Regions from separate parts of the Plantibacter sp. CFBP 13570 genome, predicted to be linked through region 2. Evidence: predicted binding sites of a transcription regulator. Region 2 holds the regulator's gene; the other holds the start of a gene.
The links. The regulator LexA, encoded in region 2, represses DNA repair genes until DNA is damaged. The targets are predictions, from matches to a motif close to TCGAACANNTGTTCGA.
Positions count from the first base shown of each region.

Region 1: IFT89_RS02615 (tyramine oxidase subunit B) is a predicted target of LexA. The motif match lies at 10,810-10,825, and genes of this name have one in related genera.

Region 1 covers NZ_JACYTW010000004.1:55,047-67,253, forward strand. Annotated here, with positions in the region: gene IFT89_RS02575 (ABC transporter substrate-binding protein) at 1-376, opposite strand, end outside; gene IFT89_RS02580 (ROK family protein) at 602-1,798, shown strand; gene IFT89_RS02585 (esterase/lipase family protein) at 3,564-4,460, shown strand; gene IFT89_RS02590 (DUF4396 domain-containing protein) at 4,554-5,036, shown strand; gene IFT89_RS02595 (HAD family hydrolase) at 5,115-5,780, opposite strand; gene IFT89_RS02600 (allantoate amidohydrolase) at 5,863-7,095, opposite strand; gene IFT89_RS02605 (FAD-dependent oxidoreductase) at 7,092-8,246, opposite strand; gene IFT89_RS02610 (ammonium transporter) at 8,243-9,502, opposite strand; gene IFT89_RS02615 (tyramine oxidase subunit B) at 9,596-10,750, opposite strand; gene IFT89_RS02620 (LysR family transcriptional regulator) at 10,900-11,805, shown strand; gene IFT89_RS02625 (GNAT family N-acetyltransferase) at 11,910-12,207, shown strand, end outside.
Region 2 covers NZ_JACYTW010000025.1:31,984-44,190, reverse strand. Annotated here, with positions in the region: gene miaA (tRNA (adenosine(37)-N6)-dimethylallyltransferase MiaA) at 1-551, shown strand, start outside; gene dapF (diaminopimelate epimerase) at 561-1,442, shown strand; gene IFT89_RS10400 (class I SAM-dependent methyltransferase) at 1,448-2,071, opposite strand; gene hflX (GTPase HflX) at 2,113-3,717, shown strand; gene IFT89_RS10390 (hypothetical protein) at 3,727-4,641, opposite strand; gene IFT89_RS10385 (methylenetetrahydrofolate reductase) at 4,878-5,876, shown strand; gene metE (5-methyltetrahydropteroyltriglutamate--homocysteine S-methyltransferase) at 5,873-8,200, shown strand; gene lexA (transcriptional repressor LexA) at 8,285-8,983, opposite strand; gene IFT89_RS10370 (LysM peptidoglycan-binding domain-containing protein) at 9,255-9,647, shown strand; gene IFT89_RS10365 (amino acid permease) at 9,737-11,197, shown strand; gene IFT89_RS10360 (histidinol-phosphate transaminase) at 11,229-12,207, shown strand, end outside.

The DNA of each region.
Region 1 (12,207 bases), on a different contig from region 2:
CGAGCAACGGCTGGAGGTCGTCGCGGATGGACGCCGCCGCTGTCGTGTCGGACAGGTCGGAGAGCGCGCACCGTTCGACGAAACGCGACACCTCGTGGTTGTAGTTCGAGAGCATGAGGTCCGGCGGGTTGCCACGGACGAAGCTCGCCGCGAGCGGATCGGGCCCCGAGGTGTCCATGACGACCTCGTACTGCTGCTGCGAGGCGTTGTAGTCCGCGACGGCCTGGTTCATGAAGGTGAACGCCTCACGCTTGCTGAACGTGAAGTGGATGGTCTCCCGGCCATCACTCGAGCAACCGACGAGGACGCTGGCCAGGAGCGCCACACCCGCCACTCCGGCCGTGGCGCGTATCGCGCGTTTCAGTGGGTTCGACATCATTGTCCTTCCGCGGAGCCCTCGATGGATCCGCTGACTAAATACAGAGAGTAAATCAACTGATGACGGAAACTCTGCCATCCGTTCGACGTCTGGTCAAGCACCGGTTCCATCACGACATCCACGGGTCGGACACCGTGATCGTTCACGGTTCTGCGCACGGTGCAGTGCCTCCGCGGCACGGTGTCCACGCGGGCCCTCGGATCGTGGATATCGTTGTCGGTCATGGAAGCGACGACGACGGAGCGGGCATCGGAGCCGCGCTCCTCCAGCATCACCGCCGTCCTCGATCACGCCTGGGCGACGTCCGCGTTCACCGCGGCCGACGTCATCACCGCCACCGGGTTGTCACGATCGACGGCGATCACGCTCTCCGACGAACTCATCGGACTGGGTTGGCTGACGGAGCTCGATGACGCACGTCAGGCTGGTGCCGCCTATCGGAAAGGTCGCCCCGCCCGACGCTACGAGCTGCGCATCGACGCCGGGATCGTCGTCGGTGTCGACGCCGGAGCCCACTCCATCACCGCCATCGCTGCAGACCTGCGCGGTCGGGAACTCGCGAGGTCGCACCACACCGTCGATCCGGCGGCCACCGCTGAGGCGCGGGTCGACGCCGTCGACGCGGCGATCGACGAGGTCCTGCGACAGTGCGGACCGAAGCCGCCGCTCTGCATCGTGCTCGGCGTCCCGGCCCCCATCGACGCGCTCGGGCGATCACCCGAGGGCAACGTTTTCTGGGATCGGATGAACCCTTGGCTCGGTGAGCGCATCCGCGACCACGGCTGCGCGGTCGTCACCGACAACGACGCGAACCTCGCCGCCGTCGCCGAGGGCGCGATCGGCGCCGGCGTCGGTGTCGACTCCTACATCACGGTGGTCACCGGTGAGCGGCTCGGAGCCGGATACGTCGTCGACGGTCGTCTCGTCCGCGGTCGCGGCCGGGCGGGCGAGCTGCACCTCCTCGACCTCGTCGACGGCGTCGGTTCGTCGCGAGGCATCGCCGCGCTCCTGCGCGACTGGGGTCGCGAGTATCGCGAGAGCGGCGGGCTTCCGGAAAGCAGCCCGCTCAGCCGCGTACCGGTCGCGCAGGTGGATGCGCAGTCGGTCCTCGCTGCGGCGGATCAGGGCGACACGGTCGCACTCGATCTGGTGCGCCGGATGGGTGATCGCATCGCGCGGATGAGCGCCATCCTGGGCGGGTTGCTCGACGTGGAGCGCATCGTGTTCGCCGGCGGGATCGCTCCGTCGATGTCGCAGCTGCTCGAGGTCGCGTCGGAGCGCATCCCCGGCTACATGAGCGCGGAACCTCCCCTGCTCGTCGCGTCGGAACTCGGTGCCGACATGGTGGCGCAGGGTGCGGTCGCGACCGCGATCGACGACGTGCGTCGCAACGCACTGCGGATCGACCTCGCGCACTAGAGCTCAAACGAGCAATCCATGCGGCACATTGCGCGTTTTGTCGATTTCCCTACCATCGTTGATATCGTCATCAAAAACTAAGACCCTCTCTGTACTCGCGAAGGCGCAAGATGGGTGTCCCATAGTTAGGGTGTCGATCACGCGCAAATGTCTCTTGGGACTAAGCTCCTCTTAGACTGAGCATTCTTGTCTAATGATTTGGTCGGCCGCTGGTCACCGGGGTGGCTGTCAATGAGCACCTGCGACCCGCAACAAGGAGAAGGTAGACCGACGATGAACAAGCTACGAGCGATCGTCGGCCCTTCTCCAGGTCCAGGCCATGGGGAGTGTTTCATCTGGACACGAACCTCGGATTCCAAGGTAGTGGCGATCGATGCCGGAGGGGCCGCTTCGATAGGGCGTCACGCAGCTTCATTCAATCCCCAGATCTTGATCCTGAGCCACGACGACTCGGATCATGTTCGGGGAGCTGTCGAACTCATCAACGGAGCGAAAAAGAGCCTCCGCGAGCTGTGGGTTCCCGCCGAATGGGCGCTACTCGTGCGACAGATCGCCAATACTGCGCCCGGCACCTCACTCTCCGCTGGTTTCGGGACGGTAGACGTCCGGGATCTTGAGTTATCGATCGCCAGACTGCTTCAGCAGACGGCGACCGACGGCGGCGCTCCACCACTCGCGGTGACTCTCGCTCAGGCTGAACAGAACCTTCGATCGTGGGATCTTTCAGGAGCAAGGCCGCAGCAAGGGTTTTCACTTAACAGTATTCGGCCTGCCTCGGCGGGCTGGTACGGCGCCAGTGACTTGGCTGAAATCATCAAACGAGTCAGGTTTCGCGCTAGGACGCTAATTTCCATTCTCAAAGCGGCACTCAATAGTTCGGTGTATATCAGGTATTTCTCCATTGACCTCGCCTTGATGAGCTCGAATAGAGGATGGAACCTTGAGGGGGATCCGGGAAACGTTACCCTCGCGAACGCATTCGAGGCTCCGCACGCTCTAGCCGTTCAGGTCCCTGCCGGTCTCCCATTCACGTACGCACTGACACGGATAACCGTTCAGAATCGCCGAGCCTTGTGCACTCTTCTCTGGAACGGACCACTCTCACCGAAGGGTGGATCGATCATCTGGAGTGATACTGACGGCGAGTGGCTTAAGCACTCCGGCCCACTCGGACTCAGCAAGCTCATCCGGACCCTCCGCGCAAGCTCCGCCCCGCATCATGCTTCCGCAAATGCCGCTCACGACACGGTTTGGAAGGAAATCAGTCGCGCGTCTCAACAACTGCTAATGATCAGCGCCGGAGGACAGAGGAATCAAGCGCACCGAACCGAATACACGGCAATGAAGAGCAGGCGGAGTTGCACTTGGTGTCGCCCAGGGTCCACGACCTATCAGGAAGTAGGCGTCTCCATAGCACCCTCGGGAGGAACAGCTCTTCGGGGGGCGTGTGTCATCTCGCACTGAATGCACCTCTCTGTCCAATGAGACCTGCATGAGCCCAGCCCGTAGCTCCCGCGACGATGGGAGAGGCTGGGCGACCGCGAATGGTGAACGGTCGGCATCATGCTGAACGAGTAGGGTCACCACGTCTTGTCGCCACGCCGCCCGTCGATGCCCGCGGAACGGAGGCTCCTATTTGCCCTGACGGAATCGGAGAAGTCTCTGTCGAACAGCGTTGGCCCTCTCTTCTGGAGCGTCACAACGCGCTGCGTATCGACCTCGCCCGACCAGTACGCTGACGTCGTAGCCAGCCGGAAGGAGCACCATGGCCGATGCGATCATCCTCGTGTCAGGGGGTGCGGCCGTGACCCCGTTCACGGGTCCGGACCATGCCGCCGGCTCCGGCCTCGCCGCCGGGAACACCCTCACCGCGCTGAGAGCGCACCTGCTCGGGCGGGCGATCCCGGTCTTCACCGCACCGGCACGCATCGGTGCCGGGGAGGTGCACGAGGACACGGGTTGGCAGGGGTTCGCCGATGTCCCGATCGTGCTGCCCGCCGAGGTGACCGTCAACGCCGTCGGTGGGATCGACGCCGGCGGAGCCAGCCTGGCCGCGTTCCTGCGGTGGCTGTCCGACGAACACGGTTTCGCGAGCGTCGACATCGTCGCCCACTCCATGGGCGGTCTCTTCTCTCGTGCCGCAATCCGAGAACTGCGCGGCTCCGGGCCGTCGATCGGCCGGCTCGTCACCCTCGGCACGCCGTGGGAGGGATCGCTCCTCGGCGATGTACTCACCGGCGAGGTCTCGGTCCACGACGCCCACGGTGACGAGGGGACCACGACGATCCTCGAGGGGTCGAGCGGCTATGCCGCCGAGAACTCACAGGGCGCTGCCGACGAGGTCTCACGCCGGTTCCTGCACGAGTGGAACACGACACAGGCCGGGTTCCTCGACGACCTCGCCGTCACCGCCATCGGGGCGGGCCACTTCCACACGGCGGTCGAGCCGCGACAGCTGTGGCCGCACGACGGTCTGGTGGCACTGCGAAGTGCCCGAGCCGATGACGTCCCGGTCGACGTGCTCCCCCTCGTGGTCCGCCACTCCTCCGAGGAGGACGTCCACAGCATCTTCTTCGCCGACGCCTTCGACCTCCCGTGGGAGCGCGCGCTCACCTGGGATCCCGAGGTCTTCTCCGTGATCGACGAGGCGCTCACATCCTGAGTCGGCGTCGATGTCCGTGCAAGCGGACCAGCGCTTTGGAATATACCCCGGAGGGGTATCGTTCGGCTTGCTGAACGAACCGAAGGAGTGCTCATGAGCGACCACACCCACCACAACCACGGCCAAGCATCCGACAACGCGACCTCCTGGCGGATGGCCGCCACCGCCACCCTCCACTGCCTCACCGGTTGTGCCATCGGCGAGGTGCTGGGCATGGTGATCGGCACCGGTCTCGGACTGCACAATCTCGGGACCGTGGTGCTCTCGATCGCACTGGCCTTCGTCTTCGGCTACGCGCTCACGATGCGCGGCGTGCTCCGCGCGGGCCTGTCCTGGCGCGCCGCCATCGGTGTCGCGCTGGCCGCGGACACCGTGTCGATCGCGGTCATGGAGATCATCGACAACACCGCGATGCTCGCCATCCCCGGAGCGATGGACGCCGGCCTCACCAGCGGCCTCTTCTGGGGCTCCCTGGTCGCCGCTCTCGCCCTGGCCTTCATGGTCACCACACCGGTCAACCGTTGGTTGATCAGCCGCGGCAAGGGGCACGCCGTCGTCCACGGACTCCACCACTGAGGCCATGATGGGCCTCCGACCTCGCGGTCTGCGACTGTCGTTCGGACGGCGCGTTGTCGTCGGCGGGGCCCGCCTGCTTCATCGTCGGCGGAGGTCTCGCAGTGCCTCCGGCGACGGGGTGAGACTGCCGACGATCTCGCCGAGGCTGCTGATGACCGGGTGACGTCGATGCGAAGGCGCGTCCTGGTGACCACCGTCGAATCGCAGGAACCGCACCTGGAGCGCTTCGGCGATCTCCTCGTCGTGATTGGTGTCGCCGACCATCAACACCCGCCGGGGATCATGGCCCGAGTCCTCCAACCACGCGGTCACGACATGCTCCTTCGACGCCGCATAGACATCGGTGATGCCGTGGACGTGTGCGAAATGGCCGTGCAGCGAGTGGGGAGCCAGCTGACGCTCGAGGGTGACCTCTGGGGTCGCCGAGATGAGGACCTGCTCGACGCCGAGCGCGTCGATCGCCGCAAGGGTGGCGCGGGCCTGCGGTTGGAGCGACGCCGCTCCCACGCCGGCGGCGAACAGCGCGAGATATTCGTCGGCCGCCTCCAGGAAGTCGGCTGCATCGACACCGAGCCGGGCGTAGAAAGCCCGGATGGGGAAGCCGAACACGGCCCGATACGCCTCCTGGTCGGATATCTCGGCAAGACCCCGCTGCCGGAGGACGGTGTTCATCGCGGCAAGCGCCACCTCGACATCGTCGAGGAGCGTGCCGTTCCAGTCCCAGCACACCGCGTCGATGGTCATGGATACGTTCTCGTGCACGAGGTCGAGTCTCACACGATCGGCCGACAGCGGTCGGATCCGACGAGGCCGGTGGCTCCCCCGCTCAGGTGGGCCCGACGCCGACCGCCAGTCCCTGCAGGACGTCTGCGAGTGCCACGGCACCGGCCTCAGCATCGGCGTCCTCGGCGTACTCCTCCGGCGAATGGGAGACGCCGGTCGGGTTGCGGACGAAGAGCATCGCGGTCGGCACGTGCGACGCGAGCACTCCGGCGTCGTGCCCCGCTCCGGTACCGAGCACAGGCGCCTCCGGCAGCATCCGTTCGAGGCGCCCGCGGAGGAACGGGTCGAAGTCGGTCGTGGCGCTGAACGACTCCTCGGTGATCGCGGCCTCGCATCCCTCCTCCGCTGCGACGAGCGACAAGCGTTCGGTGATCCCCGCCACGATCGCGGCGGTCACGACGTCGTCAGGATGACGGACGTCGATCCAGAAGTCCACGCTCGACGCGATCACGTTCGTGCCTCCCGGCAACGGGAGCACCCGACCGACGGTCGCCCGAGCGTCCGGCGTGGCCCGCCCGATCGTGCGGATCTCGGTGATCATCCGCGCAGCCGCGACGAGCGGGTCCCGTCGATCCTGCATGAGCGTCGTCCCCGCATGGTTCCCCTCACCGCGGATCGACACCCGCCACCGTCCATGCCCGAGGATGCTCGAGCCGATCGCGACCGGGCGATCGAGGTCGACCAGCGCCCGCCCCTGCTCGACGTGGAGCTCGACGAACGCGTCGATCGCTCCGAGCCCGGCCGGATCTGGACCAACACCCCGCGGATCGACACCATTGCGTGCGAGGACCTCGGCGAACGTGTCCCCCTCCACGTCGCGCAGGGCCAGCGCCCGATCCGGACTGATCGCACCGGTGAGGAGCCGCGAGCCGAGGCATGCGACGCCGAAGCGCGAGCCCTCCTCCTCCGGGAAGACCGCGACGACGATCGGCTTGGTCGGCTCGAAGCCTCGCGAGCGCAGGTGGTCGATCGCGATCAGCGCCGATGCGACCCCGAGTGGTCCGTCGTAGGCGCCACCGCCCGGTACCGAGTCGAGATGGCTCCCGGTGACCACCGCACCCGTCGTCGAACGTGACGGCACATGCCACCAGGCGCGGATGACCCCGTTGCCGTCGATGTCCACGTCGAGGCCGCGGCGCTCGGCCTGACCGACGAACCACTCCCGCAGCTCGAGTTCGGCGGTGGAGTAGACGGGCCTCGAGTACCCTCCCCGACGGTGGTCCCGACCGATCCCCGCGATCTCGTCCAGGAGCGAGACCACGGTGTCGCGGGTCACCGGACCGCTGCCAGGCTCGGCCGGAACATCGCCGGCACAACGTCTCGGCCCTCGATCAGCGCGAGGGCGTATTCGCCGATGAGCGGGGCGAACTTGGCACCGTGGCCGGAGCAGGGCGCCAGGACCGTGATCCCGTCGACCCTGTCGATGACGAAGTCCTCCGTCGGGGTGTTCGTGAACAGGCAGGTCGTCTCGGCATACGGTTCCGGGACGAGGCTCGGGAGGAACTCGCGGACGTAGGCGACGACCCGTCGGCGGTTGGCGGCGTCGACGACGCCGTCATGATCGGCGGCCGAGGGGATGCGCCTGCCACCGTTGTACTCGGCGACCTTCTGACCACGCCAGTCGGCGTCGCGCCCTCCGGGGAGCCCGTAGACCTGCATCCGCTCGGACTTGTGGATGAAGGTGGGCCACACGGCTCCCGATCGTGCCGGGTCTTCCGCGTCGATGCCAAGTCGGTCCCGGTACGGGAAGTGGTACGCCTGCTCCTGTCGGACCTCGAGGGCCGGGAACGCATCGAGGAACCCGCCCGGCAGCGCGAGCTCGCCGAGGAGGTCCGGAAGCCAGCCGCCGGCTGCGACGACCACCTGCTCCGCATCGAACGCCCTCCCCCGAGACCCGAGCACCCGGTATCCGGTGGCAGTCCGCGCGACCCGCTCGACCGGCTGATCGTTCAGGACCGTGGCCCCGGCGCGGACGGCGGATTCGAGCATCGCCATCACCGCCCGCTCCGCGTCGATGACGCCGGCTCCCGGATGCCACAGAGTGGGCGTGTCGAAGCCGATGTCCCAACGGGCTCTGGCTTCGTCTCGGGAGAGCAGCTCGTGATCGATGCCGTGCTCCGCCAGCACTGACGCGAGGTGCTCCGGGCGGCGGGTCGTCCCGAAGTCGAGCGCCCCCGTCTGCGTGATCAGTGGACGCCCGTGTTCCAGGCCGAGCTCGTCCCACCCTGACGCCGCCGCGAGGACGAGACGGGTGTAGGACGCCTCCGGGTAGGCGTAGCGGAAGATCCGGGCCGATCCGTGGGACGATCCCCACTCGTTGGCCGGGCGACTCCGCTCGAGGACGGTGACGTCGTGCCCGGCCTGGGCGAGGCGCCAGGCCGCCGCAGCACCTGCGAGCCCGGCTCCGACGACGATGACGCTCGTCATGCGCGTGCTTCCAGGTCTTCGTCCTCGTAGGCGCGCTCGGCGTGCGCGTGCTCGTCGATCCCGGCGACCTCGTGCTCCTCGGGGATCCGCAGACCGATGGTGATCTGAATCAGCTTCGCGATCACCCAGGTGACGATGAACGAATAGGCGAGGACCGCGACGGTCGCGATCGTCTGCACGCCGAGCAGTTCGAATCCGCCGCCGTACAGCAGACCGGAGCGTCCGTTCGGAGCCGCATCCGTCGCGAACACTCCGATGAGGAGCGTCCCGATGATGCCCCCGACGAGGTGGACCCCGACGACGTCGAGGGAGTCATCGAACCCGAGCCGGAACTTCCACTCGATGGCGAGGCAGCAGACGACGCCCGCGATGGCCCCGATGATGATCGCACCGATGGGCGAGACGGCGCCGCAGGCGGGGGTGATCGCCACGAGGGCGGCGATGATCCCCGATGCGCTGCCGAGGCTCGTGACCGCTCCGTGGCGGAGTCGATCGACGATGGACCAGCCGATGAGCCCGGCACAGGCGGCGACGGTGGTGTTGAGGAACACGACGCTCGCCGCATTACCGGCTGCGAGCGCTGAACCGGCGTTGAAGCCGTACCAACCGATCCAGAGCAACCCGGCGCCGACGAGGACGAGCGGGCGGTTGTGGGGACGGAGCTTGCCGCCCCAGTCCTTGCTCTTCCCGAGCACGAGGGCCAGTGCGAGCGCCGCGACGCCGGCGTTCATGTGCACGGCCGTCCCGCCCGCGAAGTCGACGGCACCGAGGGTGTTCGCGATCCATCCACCGGTCGCCGTGTCGTTCGAGAAGGCGAACACCCAGTGCGCGACCGGGAAGTACACGAGCGTCGCCCAGAGCCCGGCGAACAACAACCACGCGCCGTACTTCATGCGACCGGCGGCGGCACCGGCGACGAGCGCCGTCGTCACTCCGGCGAACAGCAGTTGGAACGCCGCGAAGAGTGCGAGGGGAATGCCGGCATCGGGGTCGTCGACGAGTGCCTGGTCGAGCCCTGCGAACTCGAACGGGTTCCCGATGAGTCCGAGCCCGCCGACGGAGTCACCGAAGACGAGCGAGTACCCGAAGGCCACCCAGAGCAGCGCGACGAGGCTGGCCCCGCCGAAGCACATGATCATCATGTTGAGGATGCGGCGGGACGAGACCATCCCGCCGTAGAACAGAGCCAGGGCCGGGATCATGAGGGCGACGAGCGCCGAGCTCGTCAGGATCCAGGCGACGTTTCCAGCGTCCACAAATCACTCCATCGTTCGAGGTGCACAGCGGCCGGACGGCCGCGGCGTCGGGTTCGGGTGGAACAGGTGTCGGTGCTCGGTGCCGGTCGGCGGTCAGGCCAGGTCTGGGGCTTCCCAGAGGTTGAGCTTCGTGCCAATCCCCTGCTCGACGGCGTTCTCGTAGATCGTCTTCGCCCAGGCGACGTCCTCGACGCCCATCCCACCGACGCTGAAGAGCACCGGCTGCTCGGGGAACTCGCGCCCGACGGCGCTCCCGTCGAAGACGTCTCCGATGTTGACCACGCGGGACTCGTCGAGTTCGCCGGTCCCGATGAGGTCCTGCCAGTAGAGGCCGATCATCCCGAACGCGGTCTCGTGTGACGGCGCCGGGTACTCCTCGGCCCACGCCTCGTAGATCTTCTTCGCGTCGGCGATGAGGCGGGCCTTGCCGGAGAGGGTGTACTCCTTGTCCATGCGCAGGTTCGCGGGCAGGCTCAGGAAGGCGCCCGGCTTGATCCAGTCGCCGTCGATGAACGGGTAATTCTCCGAGCCGACCAGGCCGGTGACGGCTTCGGAGACGATGTCCGAGTCACGCACGGCGGCCTCGACCGTCTCGGCGATCTCGATCGTCGTGAACTGCGGGTAGTGCTCGCGGACGTAGTCGGCGAACGCCTCGGACGTCGACCGTCGGCGCCCGTGGATGCGGATGGTGTCGAGCGAGGGACGGGCGGTGGTCATGGCGTGCAGGGCGCTCTTGTTCATGGCGCCGGGCCCGATGATGCCGAGCGACTTGGCGTCCACCGGCGCCAGGAGCTTCGCGGCGGCTCCCGGCACGGCAGCGGTGCGGTAGGCGCTCTCGAGGTTGCCGGACATGATCGCGTAGGGCGCACCGGTGTCCTTGTCGTTGAGCACGATGAGGTGGATGGAGCGCGGGAGGCCTCGCTCGCGGTTGTCGACGTTCGAGCCGTACCACTTGACGCCGGCGGTGTCGAAGCGTCCGCCGAGGTAGGCGGGCATCGCCATGAACCGACGGTCGGCGGCGTCCAGCGGCATGCCGGGGAACGGTGAAGTGGCGGGGAACCCGATCGGTGCTCCGTGCGAGTTGGCGGTCGGGCCGGCCATCCGGTAGTCACCCTTCGCGACGAGCACCAACACCTCCTCCATGACCTCCATGCAGTGGGCCATGTCCTTCATGCCGGCGGCGATGACCTCCGGTTCGCTCAGGTAGAGCATGTCGATCCGGGTGTTCGGGGAAGCGTCTGCGGTCACGGGTGGTCCTCCAGGTCGGGGTGTGTGGTCCTCAGCGAACACGGTCGCGATCGTCCTGGTCAAATACCGATTCGAACCTCGATTGAGAGCGTTTCGCTCGCAATCTGGACGAAACAGCGTGGTAATACGACGGTCGTATCGTCGATGGGATGGAGCTCCGCCAGCTGCGCTACTTCCTCGCCGTCGCCGAGGAGCTCCACTTCGGGCGCGCCGCTCGACGGCTGCACATGTCGCAGCCACCGCTGAGCGTCCAGGTCGCACGGCTCGAGCAGGAGGTCGGCACCGCACTGTTCGACCGTTCGACGAGGCGGGTGGCGCTGACCCCCGCTGGACGACATCTCCAGGCGCGGGCGAGACACATCGTCGAGGAGCTCGACACGGTCCGGGGTGAGATGCGCGACTTCGTCGACGGTCTCGCCGGGGAGCTCACCGCGGGGTTCGTGAGTTCGGCCAACTACACGGTCCTCCCCGGTGTCGTGCAGCTGTTCCGGGCGAGCCGCCCCGGGGTGACGCTACGCCTGGTGCCGTTGACCTCGGGCGAGCAGTTCGACCGGCTCCGCGACGGCACGCTCGACGTCGGGATCGTCCGTGACGAGGTCCCGCAGACGCCGTCCGACACTTCCCCCGCGCTCACGACCGAGGTCGTCTTCGAGGAGCGTCTCGTGGCGTGCCTCCCGGTCGGTCACCCGTTGGCAGGGCGACCCGAGGTCACCGCGGAGGAGCTCATGGAGGTCCCGATGATCTCCTACCCGCGGGCGCTCATGCCGGGATTCGTGGACCGCGTCGCGGAGGTGCTCGGCACGTCGAGTCGGACGCAGGTGGTCGAGGAGGTCGTCCATCAGGAGACCGCCCTCGGGTTCGTCGCGGCCGGCGTGGGTACGACGATCCTGCCCGAGTCGGTGCGGCAGCTGGTGCCGCCGTCGATCGTCGTCGTGCCGCTCGCCGGCTCGCCGACGACACGCCTGCTGGCCGCTCGTCAGGAACGGACGGACGAGAGCCCGGTCCACGACGCGTTCATCGCGTGTCTCCGTGACGCGGCCGCACAAATCGGGTGAAGGCCCACTCGAACACCGCGCGTCCGCTTCCCGTCTGGGCGGCGTAGCCCCAGTGTTCCTGCCCGACCTGGACAAACGAGTCGACCCTGTCCAAGCTAGAACCGATGACCGACACCCGCGACGACTTCACCATCCGACGAGCCACTCCGGACGACGTCCCCCTCCTGCAAGCGTGGAGCTGCGACGAACCCGTCGCCTGGATCGACCCGGAACGGCTGACCGCCGAACTCGCGAGTCGGAACTATCGACCGGAGTGGTCGTGGATCGCCGAGCAGGACGGTCGCCCGATGGCACGAGCACTCTGGTGGGGCCAGGCGGACGCGAACCGGCCCGCCACGCTCGACTGCCTCACCAGCACGGTCGAGGTCGCGGAGCCCGAACGTGTCGGCGCCGCACTCATCC
Region 2 (12,207 bases):
ACCGCGCCCTGCGCGAGCGCCTGGAACGGGAACTCGAGGAGGAGGGGCTCCCGGCGCTCATCGAGCGGCTCCGCCTGGCCGATCCCGCGACCGCCGACCGCATCGATGCGGCGAACGCCCGCCGGGTCGTGCGCGCACTCGAAGTCCACGAGTTGGCCGAGCGCGGCCACGGTGCAGCGCTTCCGGAACGCCCCGTCCACTGGCGGCCGGTCGAGGTCGTCGGGGTCTCGACGCCGCGAGAGGTCCTCGTCGAGCGCCTCGACCGGCGCGTCGAGATGATGTGGGACGCAGGACTCGTCGCGGAGACCGCCGAGCTGCTCGAGCACGGCCTCGAGCAGGGCGTCACCGCCGGCCGTGCGATCGGGTACGCCCAAGCGGTGGCGCAACTGCGGTCGGAGCTCACCGAAGCGGAGGCGATCGCCGAGACCCAGCGTCTGACGAGGCGGTACGCGCGCCGTCAGGTCAGCTGGTTCAAGCGCTATCCGGCGATCACCTGGGTGGAGGGCGGCAGCGCCGAGGCGAGTGAGCTGGCCCGCCGAGTGCGCCCGTAGACTGGTCGGATGGCGTCGACACTCTCCTTCACGAAGGGCCACGGCACGGGCAACGACTTCGTGCTCTTCTCCGATCCTGACGGCCAGGAGGCCCTCGATCCGGGCCAGATCGCGGCGCTCTGCGACCGGCACTTCGGGATCGGGGCCGACGGCGTCATCCGCGCCGTCCGGTCCGCGAACCTCGATGCCGGGGCGGCCGTGCTCGCTGAAGACCCTGCCGCGGAGTGGTTCATGGACTACCACAACGCCGACGGTTCGGTCGCGGAGATGTGCGGCAACGGCATCAGGGTGTTCCTGCACTACCTGCTCGAGAGCGGGCTCGTGGAGCTGGCCCCCGGCGAACAGCTCGCCATCGGCACCCGCGCCGGCGTCCGGATGGTCGGCTACGACCCGCTCGGCTACGCCGTCGACCTCGGCCGCTGGAGCCTCGACGAGCGGGAGACGCTCGTCCGGGTGAAGGGGCTGCCCGTGGCCCGCCCGGGGATCGGGATCGACGTCGGCAACCCGCACATCGTCGTCGCGGTCGCCGACGCCGCCGAACTCGACGGAGCGGAACTGGAGTACGTCCCACAGCTCGACCCCGTACCGCCGCACGGTGCCAACGTCGAGCTGGTCGTCCCGGGTGAGCCGCTCATCGCCGACGGCGTGGCCCGGATCCGCATGCGCGTCCACGAGCGCGGGAGCGGCGAGACCCTGAGCTGTGGCACCGGGACGGCTGCCGCGGCCCTCGCATTCCGCCACTGGGCGGGCGCGGCGGCTCCGAACGACTGGCGCGTCGAGGTACCGGGCGGAGTGCTCGGGGTGCGCATGGTTCCCGGCGCAGACGGCGAGCACGTGGTGCTGGCCGGTCCGGCGACGCTCGTCTACTCCGGGACGATCACCCTGGCCTGAGCCGGTCAGGCCGAACGGAGCTCCCGGCGCCGGGCGTGCAGGACGCGGAAGCCCTTGGCCATGGCCGCACGTCCGACGTGGAACGACGTCGGCAGCTGCTCCTGCAACCACTTCTGCAGTGAGTCCGAGCCGAGGTTCTTCTGCACGACGAGCCAGGCGTCACCCTCGTCCTCGAGCCGCGGCAGCCAGTGCATGAGCATGCGGTGCAGTTCGTCCTTGCCGACGCGGATCGGCGGGTTCGACCAGATGGTCGCGAAGCGGACCGTGTCGGGAACGTCGTCGGGGAGGACGGCTCGGATGTTGACGAGTCCGAGGCGTTCCGCGTTGATCCGGGTCAGGTCGAGCGCCCGTTCGTTGACGTCGACCGCCCAGACGGTCGCGCCCGGCGACGCGAGCCCGAGCGACAGGGCGATCGGGCCCCAGCCGCAGCCGATGTCGAGGAGGTCGCCCGTCGGCGGGGGAGGAGGGGTGTTCGCGAGCAGCACCTGGGTGCCCTGATCGAGGTGGCCCGGGCTGAAGACGCCACCCGCCGAGACGAGCGAACGGTCGACGCCGCCGAGGCGTGCGGTGATCGGTTTGAGCTGCAACTCGCTCGCGGGTTCGGCGGTGAAGTAGTGCTCGTTCGACATACAGGAACGGTACCGGACCAGGAGGAAGTAGGGTTAACGCGATGCCTAGACCACCGATGGACGCACCCCAGGACCACGCAGACGACACCGATGTCGATGTCGAGGCGGTGGTGGACGACGCCTCGGTCACCGATCCCGACGACGTCGTCGCGCGCGTGCTCACGAGCGCCGCGTCCCGATCGAGCGGGTACACCCTGTTCGGCAGCGGTGCCGCGGCCCTGCAGACCGGTGATGCCTCGGGCGGCAGCTCCGACGACGGCGAGCAGTACGACCGCGAGGACCGACAGGCCCTCCGTCGCGTCGCCGGGCTCTCGACCGAGCTCGAGGACGTCACCGAGGTCGAGTACCGGCAGCTCCGGCTGGAGAACGTCGTCATCATCGGCGTCTACCCGCAGGGTGCGCTCCACGACGCGGAGAACTCCCTGCGCGAACTCGCAGCGCTCGCGGAGACAGCCGGAGCGGTCGTGCTCGACGGGCTCCTGCAGCGCAAACCGCACCCCGACCCGAGCACGTATCTCGGTCGAGGCAAGGCCCAGGAACTGAAGTCCATCGTCCAGGCGCTCGGCGCCGACACGGTGATCGCCGACACGGAACTCGCACCCAGCCAGCGTCGCGCCCTCGAGGACGCGGTCGGCGTGAAGGTGATCGACCGCACGGCGGTCATCCTCGACATCTTCAGCCAGCACGCGAAGAGCCGGGAGGGCAAGGCACAGGTCGAGCTCGCCCAACTCGAGTACCTCCTGCCCCGCCTCCGCGGCTGGGGCGAGTCCATGAGCCGTCAGGCCGGTGGCCAGGTCGGTGGTGCCGGTGCCGGTATGGGGTCGAGGGGCCCCGGTGAGACGAAGATCGAACTCGACCGACGCCGCATCCACACCCGGATGGCGAAACTGCGCAAGTCGATCACGGCGATGAAGCCGGCGCGCGAGGCCAAGCGGGCCAACCGTCGCCGTAACACGGTGCCGTCGGTCGCGATCGCGGGGTACACGAACGCCGGCAAGTCGAGCCTGCTGAACCGCATCACGAAGGCCGGCGTCCTGGTCGAGAACTCGCTCTTCGCGACGCTCGACGCGACGGTCCGCCGCAACGTGACCTCCGACGGACGCGAGTACACCCTGGCCGACACGGTCGGCTTCGTGCGCAACCTGCCGCACCAGCTGGTCGAGGCCTTCCGCTCGACGCTCGAGGAGGTCGCCGACAGCGACGTCATCGTGCACGTCGTCGATGCCGCCCACCCCGATCCTGCCGGCCAGATCGCCACCGTGCGCGATGTCATCGGTGAGGTCGGAGCTCGGCACATCCCCGAGCTGGTCGTGTTCAACAAGGCCGACCTCGTGGACGACGGCCAGCTGCTCGTGCTCCGCGGTCTCGTCCCGGACGCCGTCTTCGTGTCGGCCCGGACCGGGCTCGGGATCGACGAGCTCATGGAGCGCATCGAGACGCTGATCCCGTCGCCGAGCAACGAGGTCCACGTCATCGTGCCCTTCGACCGCGGAGACCTGGTCACGCTGCTGCACGAACGCGGCAAGGTGCTGTCGACGGACTACGACGAGCGTGGCACGATCGTGCACGCCCTGGTCGGTGCGGAACTCGCCGCCGCCCTCGCGCCGTTCGCCGAGGTCGTCCCGGCACCCGCCGTGGCCGGCTGACCCGACCCCTCACGCGCAGCGCGCGCGGACGGCGTCCTTGAGCGCCTCCGCCGTGTCGGCGTCGAGCGGCAGGGTCATGACGGCCTCCGGGCCGTCGTCGATCCGCACGACGAGTGGGAAGAGCGTTCCCACCTTGTCCTCGGCCAGGGCGTGCGGGTCGCACCGGGTCGGTACGATCCGCAGTTCGATGGACTGCGGACCGCTTGCGGCGTCGACGGTCAAGCTGAGCGGCCAGTCCTGGGGTGGGTCACCGCCGCCGTCCGTCGGCGCCGGTCGCAACAGGACCGTCGACCGCAGCGCGACGAGCTCCAGCCGACCCGGAGCGCCGGTCGGCACGGCCGTGATCGTCAGGACGGCGACCGTCGTGGCTCCGGCACCCTCGAGGCGGATCCCGGGAGCGGCGGCCACCTCGGCGATGCGCTGCACCGCCACCACCGTGCACGTCGAGGCACGGATCCGCTGCAGCGCGTCCGTCGGATCGGACAGGTCGGATGCGGTGAGGACGGCGCCGTCGTCGAGTTGGAGCTGGAGATCGACCTGCACGTCCCCGTCGCGTGCGTCGCAGTCGATCGGTGGCAGCTCGACGGCGAGATCCGTGGTCTGTCCAGCGCGGATCGTCGAGGATCGGTCCCGGACGGTCGGCGCGGTGAACGCCGACCCCGCCAGCTCGAGTCCGACGATCGTGATGTCGTGGTCGCCGCCGTTGCCGACCCGGACGATCGCGGCGTCGCTCGCGTACTGGTCCCGGTTCTGACGGAACTCGACGACGAGGTCCTCCGCTGAGGCTGCACGTGTCGCCGTCGGCGCGGACGAACCGGCGGCCGTGCACCCGGACAGGGCGATCACCACCGCCACGCAGGACGCGATGACGCGCGAACCGAGTACTCGGCGCTCGGCGCCCCGGTGCCTGGTGCCCTCGGTCATGGCATCAGCGTAGGACCGGAGCGCCGCCGGGGGAATGTGTCGCAGGATGACGCTGTCGGACAGATGTCCGTCGCGCGGATCGTCGGGCGTTGCTATCGTCGTGCGCATCGTAACCGCCCTCACCGGCGGAATCGGAGCGACAGCCGAGCCCGGCACCCGCCCACGACACACCAGCGGAACCGCTGCGTGCTGCGTGGTCGCCGGCTCTCGATCCGCTGCCACCGAGACGAGACCCCATGACCATGACGGAGCCCGCCTGTCCCGGGCGTACCCCCTTCTCCTTCGAGCTGTACCCGCCCAAGACGCTCGACGGCGGCGTCGCGCTCGCACGGACGGTCGAGCACCTGGCCGCCGCCGGCCCGGAGTTCATCTCGGTCACCTTCGGCGCCGGCGGTTCCTCGCGAACGGCGAGCCTGGACGTGCTGCGGAGCATCCGGACGTCGACCTCGGTGGACCCGATGGCCCATCTCACCTGCGTCGGTTCGACGCACGCGCAGGCCAGCCGACTCATCAAGGACTTCCTCGATGCCGGGGTGCACAGTTTCCTCGCGCTCCGCGGCGACCCGCCTGCCGGAGCCGTCGAGGGGGACGCCTTCCTCGGTGATCTGGGGAGTGCCGCGGAACTCGTGCAGCTCATCGGCCGGGTCTGTGCCGAGCACGAGCCCTACGCCGAGGGGTCGCTGGTCGGCCTCCCGGGCGCGGTGCAGCTCGGGCGACGCCATCGGCCGCGGATCGCGGTCGCCGCGTTCCCCAACGGACACCCGCGCTCGCGGTCGACGACGCAGGACCTCGACACCCTGTTGGCCAAGCAGGCGGCTGGGGCGACGCTCGCCATCACCCAGCTCTTCTTCCACGCCGACGACTACCTCGCCTTCGCCGAACGCGCGAGACGTCACGGCGTCACCATGCCCATCCTGCCGGGCGTGATGCCCATCACGAGTCCGGCGCGGTTGCGTCGAGTGCTCGAGCTCAGCGGCGAGGCGCTCCCGAGCGACCTGGCCATCGCGCTCGAAGTCGAGCCGGACGAAGCGGGACGGATCGACATCGGCACCGACTACTCCGCGAGGCTCATCCGCGACGTCGTCGCGGGCGGCGCGCCGGGCGTCCACCTCTACGCCTTCAACCAGCATCGGACGGTGCTCGACGTGTTGCACCGTGCCGGCATCCCCGTGCAAGGCGGCCGACCGGTCCGTCATCCCATCCCCGATCCACTCACCAGCAAGGACGCACGATGAACCCCACTTCCGCATTCCCCGTCGGCACCATCCTCGGCTACCCGCGCATCGGGCCGAACCGGGAGTTGAAGCGCGCCGTCGAGTCCTTCTGGGCCGGCCGGATCGACGCCGAGGCGCTCGAGCGGACGGCCTCCGAGCTGCGCGCCGCCACGCGTGCCCGCCTCGCGGGGCTCGGCCTCGACCCGACGAACGCCGCGATCCCCGAGAGCTTCTCGTTCTACGACCAGGTCCTGGACGCAGCGCTCACCGTCGGCGCCGTCCCGGAGCGCTTCTCGTCGCTCGTCGGGGCCGACGGTCGGGTCGACCTCGTCGGGGCGTTCACGATCGCTCGTGGCGCCGGCGACCTCGCCCCGCTCGAGATGACGAAGTGGTTCGACTCGAACTACCACTACCTCGTCCCGGAGATCGGCGAGTCGACGCCGTTCGCGCTCTCCGACGACCGAGTGGTCGAGCAGTTCCGCGAGGGCCTCGCCGAGGGGTACGTGACGCGGCCGGTCATCGTGGGCCCCGTGACGTTCCTGCTGCTGTCCAAGGCGGCCGAGGGGGCCTCAGCGGGATTCGCCCCGATCGACCGACTGGAGGCGTTGCTGCCCGTCTACGCGGAACTCCTCCAGCGCCTCGCCGCTGCCGGCGCGCCCTGGGTGCAGCTCGACGAACCCGCACTGGTGTCGGAGACGTTCGACGTGCCGAGGTCGACGGTCCTCGCGGCGCTCGAACGATCGACGGCCGTCCTGTCCGCCGTGTCGGACCGCCCGGCGATCTTCGTCGCGGCTCCGTACGGCGCCTTGGGCGACGCCCTCCCGGTGCTCGCCGAGTCGGGGGTCGAGGCGGTCGGTGTCGACCTCGTCCGAGGAGGCCTGCCGGACTCGTCTCCCGGACTCGACACGAAGACCGTCGTCGCGGGAGTGATCGACGGCCACAACGTGTGGCGCGGCGACCTCGTGGCCGCGGCCGACCTGCTCGCGAGCGCGGCGGAGCGCTTCCCACAGCTCGCGGTGTCCACCTCGACGTCCCTCCTGCACGTCCCGCACGACGTGTCGGTGGAGACGAAGCTCGACCCCCGTCTCCGGAGCTGGCTCGCCTTCGCCGACCAGAAGGTGGATCAGATCGCGGTCCTCGCACGCGGTCTCACCCAAGGGCGCGCGGCCATCGCGGCCGAGCTCACCGCAGCGTCGGCCGCGCTCGACGATCGGCTCGCCGCGCCCGGGGTCGTCGATGCCGCCATCCGCGCACGGACGGCAGCGCTCGCACCAGCGGACTTCACCCGAGACGACTACCAGGAGCGCGCCACGGCGCAGGAGCAGGCGCTCGGCCTGCCGTTCCTCCCGACGACGACGATCGGTTCCTTCCCGCAGACCGGCGACATCCGTCGCGCCCGCGCGCAGCGGGTCGCCGGGACGCTCGACGAGGAGGCCTACGTCGAGACGATGCGCGCGGAGATCGGGCGCGTCGTGGCGCTGCAGGAGGACCTCGGCATCGACGTCGTCGTCCACGGTGAGCCCGAGCGCAACGACATGGTCCAGTACTTCGCCGAGCACCTCGACGGGTTCGCCGTGACGGAGCACGGGTGGGTGCAGTCCTACGGTTCGCGATGCACCCGTCCGTCGATCCTGTGGGGTGACGTCTCGCGGCCGGCGCCGATCACGGTCGAGTGGTCGGCCTACACGCAGTCGTTGACCACCAAGCCGGTGAAGGGCATGCTCACGGGCCCGGTGACGATCCTCGCCTGGTCGTTCGTGCGCGACGACCAACCGCTCGCCGAGACGGCGAACCAGGTCGCCCTCGCCCTGCGTGACGAGATCGCCGACCTGGAGCGGGCCGGCATCCGCATCATCCAGGTCGACGAACCCGCACTCCGCGAACTACTCCCGCTCCGGCGGGCCGACCAGGGGCGGTACCTCGACTGGTCGGTGGGCTCCTTCCGGCTGGCGACCGCGGGCGTGCGCGCCGAGACGCAGATCCACACCCACCTCTGCTACTCCGAGTTCGGTGTGGTGATCGACGCGATCCGGCGCCTGGACGCCGACGTGACGAGCATCGAGGCGGCCCGGTCTCGGATGGAGGTCGTGTCCGACATCCGGGCGAGTGGTTTCGACCACGGCATCGGCCCGGGCGTCTACGACATCCACTCGCCTCGGGTGCCGAGCGTCGCGGAGGTGACCGCGTTGCTCGAGATCGCGCTGGAGGGGATCCCGCAGCGCCAGGTCTGGGTGAACCCGGACTGCGGACTCAAGACGCGAGGGTACGAGGAGACGGTCGCCTCCCTCGCCAACATCGTCGAGGCCACGCGTGTGGTCCGCGCACGGGTCGGTGCGACCGGCTGACGTCGTCGGTCCGGCACGGACGAGGGCCGGGACGATCCACGGATCGTCCCGGCCCTCGTCCGTGCCGCGGAGTGGTCCGGTCGGTCAGACCGTCCGGAGCACGGCGACGACCTTGCCGAGGACCTCGGCGTGGTCGCCGAGGATCGGTTCGAAGGCCGAGTTCCGGGGGAGCAGCCAGGTGTGGCCGTCGCGCTGGCGGAACACCTTCACGGTCGCCTCCTCGTCGAGCATGGCCGCGACGATCTCGCCGTTCTCGGCGGTCTTCTGCTCGCGGATGACGACCCAGTCGCCATCGCAGATCGCGGCGTCGACCATCGAGTCGCCGACGACCTTCAGCATGAACAGACTGCCCTTGCCGACCAGCTGACGCGGCAGGGGGAAGATCTCCTCGACCTGCTGCTCGGCCGTGATCGGGATGCCGGCGGCGATGCGACCGACGAGCGGGACCATGGCTGCGTCGCCGACCGGGGGAGCGGAGTCGGGATCGCTCCCCTCGACGGCGCTCGGCAGGTCGATGAGCACCTCGATGGCGCGGGGACGGTTGGGATCGCGTCGGAGGTATCCGCTGAGTTCGAGCTGTCCGAGTTGGTGCGTGACACTCGACAGGGAGGCGAGCCCGACGGCGTCGCCGATCTCGCGCATGCTCGGCGGATATCCGCGCTGTGAGACCGAACGCTGGATGACGTCGAGGATCGCCAGCTGCTTGTCGCTCAGGCTCTTCCGTCGCCGGGTGCCGCCGATCTGGCGCTCCCGGGCTCCGTCGCCCGCCGTGTTCGCTGCCATCTTCGCTCCTGCCCTGATCGGCTGTCGGTGACCGATGTCGGTGGGTGGTGGTGTACTGCTTCCAACACTCGAAACTGTATCCGCACCAGCTCGTCCAGACAAACATCTGTTCGAGCGTGTCGCCGATCCCGCGCGTCTCAGGTACGAAGACAGGGTTGAGTATTCGAACAATCGAAGATATATTCGGAACACAGGTTCGTATCCGGCACTCCTGGTCGAGTGTCGGGTACGAGTCCTCATCACATGATGAGCACACTCTTGGAGGGTTGACATGAGCGCAGCACTGATCGGGTCCCACCGGGCGCTTCCCGCACGGACGGCGCAGGCACCGGCGTCAGACGCACCGTCCACACGCCGACTCCGCCTGACGAAGCGCGGCCGCGTCGTCTTCACCACGCTCGCCGCCATCCCGCTGGTCATCGGCGTCGCGGTCGTCGGACTCTCCGCAGGCGGTGCCGCGGCCAACACAGCGGCGGCGGGAGCCACGTTCACGTACATCACGGTCGACCCGGGCGAGTCGCTCTGGCAGCTGGCCGAGTCCATCGCGCCCGACGCCGACCCGCGCGACGTCATCGCCGAGATCATGAACCTCAACCAGCTCAGCACCGCCGGTGTAGAGCCCGGGCAGCGCCTGGCGATCCCGCAGCGGTACGCGGCCGAGTAGGCCGACAATCGGCGGGTCACTCCGCGCTGGTTCTCAGCTATCGTCGATGGCGCGGTGCAACGACGCCCGCAGCATCGTCGGAGGCAAGCATGAGTACAGACGATCGGAGCCGCTCGCTGCTCCGGAAGAAGCCGATCGCGGAGATCGAGGATGAGACCTCCGGTTCGAAGCTGTTCAAGAGCCTCGGGCTCTGGCAACTCACGGCCATCGGGGTCGGTGGCATCATCGGGGTGGGGATCTTCTCCCTCGCCGGACTCGTCGCTCATGGGAGCGAGGCCTCGCCCGCTGTCGGGCCGGCCGTCCTCTTCTCGTTCCTGATCGCGGGTCTCGCCTCCGCGGCCGCGGCGTTGTCGTACGCGGAGTTCGCCGGCATGATCCCGAGAGCCGGGTCCGCCTACACCTACGGGTATGTGGCGCTCGGCGAGATCATCGGCTGGTTCATCGGCTGGGACCTGTTGCTCGAGTACATCGCGATCGTCGCGGTGGTCGCGATCGGGATCTCCGGCTACTTCGACGCCTTCCTGTCCGGCATCGGGATCCACATGCCGGCCTGGATGACCTCGACCGCCGACGAGGGGAAGGGCGGCCTCGTCAATCTCCCCGCCATCTTCGTCTGTCTCCTCGTGACCTTCATCTTGAGTCGCGGGACGAAGGCCTTCGGTCGATTCGAGCTCATCGCGGTCGGCATCAAGGTCCTGCTCATCCTGTTCATCATCGGCCTCGGGGTCTTCTACATCAACGGGGAGAACTACGATCCGTTCCTCCCCAGCGGTTTCGGGCCGGTGTTCGCCGGTGCCGCGACGGTCTTCTTCGCGGTCTTCGGATACGACGCGATGAGCACGGCGGCCGAGGAGGCGAAGGACGGCAAGAAGCACATGCCGAAGGCGATCATCCTCTCCCTCATCGTCGCCATGCTCCTGTACGTCGCGGCCACCCTCGTCCTGACCGGTATGCAGAACTACACCGACATCGACCCCACCGCCGGGTTCGCATCGGCGTTCCAGAGTGTCGGCCTGCCCGTGGTGGCGACGATCATCTCCGTGTTCGCCGTCCTGTCGATCCTCACCGTGATGCTGACGTTCCTGTTGGGCGTCACCCGTGTCTGGTTCTCGATGAGTCGTGACGGTCTCCTTCCGCGGTGGTTCTCGCGCACGGACCGGCGAGGCGTGCCGCAGCGGGTGACCTGGATCGCCGGCGGCGCGGCAGCCGTCTTCGCCGGGGTGTTCCCGATCAAGCAGGTCGCCGACCTCACGAACATCGGCATCCTGGCCGCCTTCATCGTGGTCTGCGTGTCGGTGATCGTGTTCCGGTACACGAAGCCGGACGAGCCCCGCTCCTTCCGGTTGCCGTTGATGCCGTTCGTCCCGGCGTTCGGCGTCCTGGCGTCCGGCTTCCTGATCCTGCAGTTGCACTGGGAGACCTGGCTGCGGTTCGGGGTCTGGCTCGTGATCGGTCTCATCGTGTACTTCGCCTACGGGCGACGCCACTCGCTGTTGAACCCGGCGAGCCCCCGGCACGAGGTCCTTCGTCGGGAGCGTCAGGCGGAGTGAGCGCGCCGGTCGGAGTGGCTAGCATTGTGGAGTGACCGCTCTCGACGACCTCCCCATCCGCGACGACCTCCGAGGACAGCGCCCGTACGGCGCTCCCCAGGCCCTGGTGCCGGTGGCGCTCAACGTCAACGAGAACACGCACCCGATCCCTGAAGCGGTCGCGCACGACATCGTCGCCTCGCTCGCGTCGGCGGTCCTCACGGTGAACCGATACCCCGATCGCGAGTTCACGGAACTCCGCGAGGCCCTGGCGGGATACTTGGGTCACGGGGTGTCCCCGGAGCAGATCTGGGCGGGGAACGGGTCGAACGAGGTGCTGCAGCACATCCTGCAGGCCTTCGGTGGTCCCGGGCGATCGCTCCTCGGGTTCACGCCGACGTACTCGATGTATCCGCTCCTGGCCGCCGGCGTCGGCACCAGGTGGATCCCCGCGACGCGCGACGCCGAGTTCGAGCTCTCGCCCGAGACCGCCGCGCGTCAGGTGGCCGAGGCGGATCCCGACCTCGTGTTCCTCTGCTCGCCCAACAACCCCACCGGAACACCGTTGTCGCTCGAGACCGTCACCGCGGTCTACGAGGCCTCGCGGGGCATGGTGATCGTCGACGAAGCGTATGCGGAGTTCGCTCCTGACGACGAGGCGAGCGCGCTCACGCTGTTGGAGGGGCGTCCGCGCCTGATCGTCTCCAGGACGATGAGCAAGGCATTCGCCTTCGCCGGGGTCCGTCTCGGGTACCTCGCCGCCGACCCCGCGGTCGTCGACGCGCTGAGACTCGTCCGGCTCCCGTACCACCTGAGCGCCCTGACGCAGGCGGCCGCGACCGCCGCACTCCGACACGCCGACGAGATGCTGGCGATGGTCGACGACATCCGGACCCAGCGCGATCGCCTCGTCGTCGAGCTCGGGCGTCTCGGCTACGACCCGAAGCGGAGCGGATCCAACTTCGTCCTGTTCGGCGGCGTCGCCGATCCGCACGCGGCGTTCGAGGCGCTCTTGGCGCGGGGGATCCTCA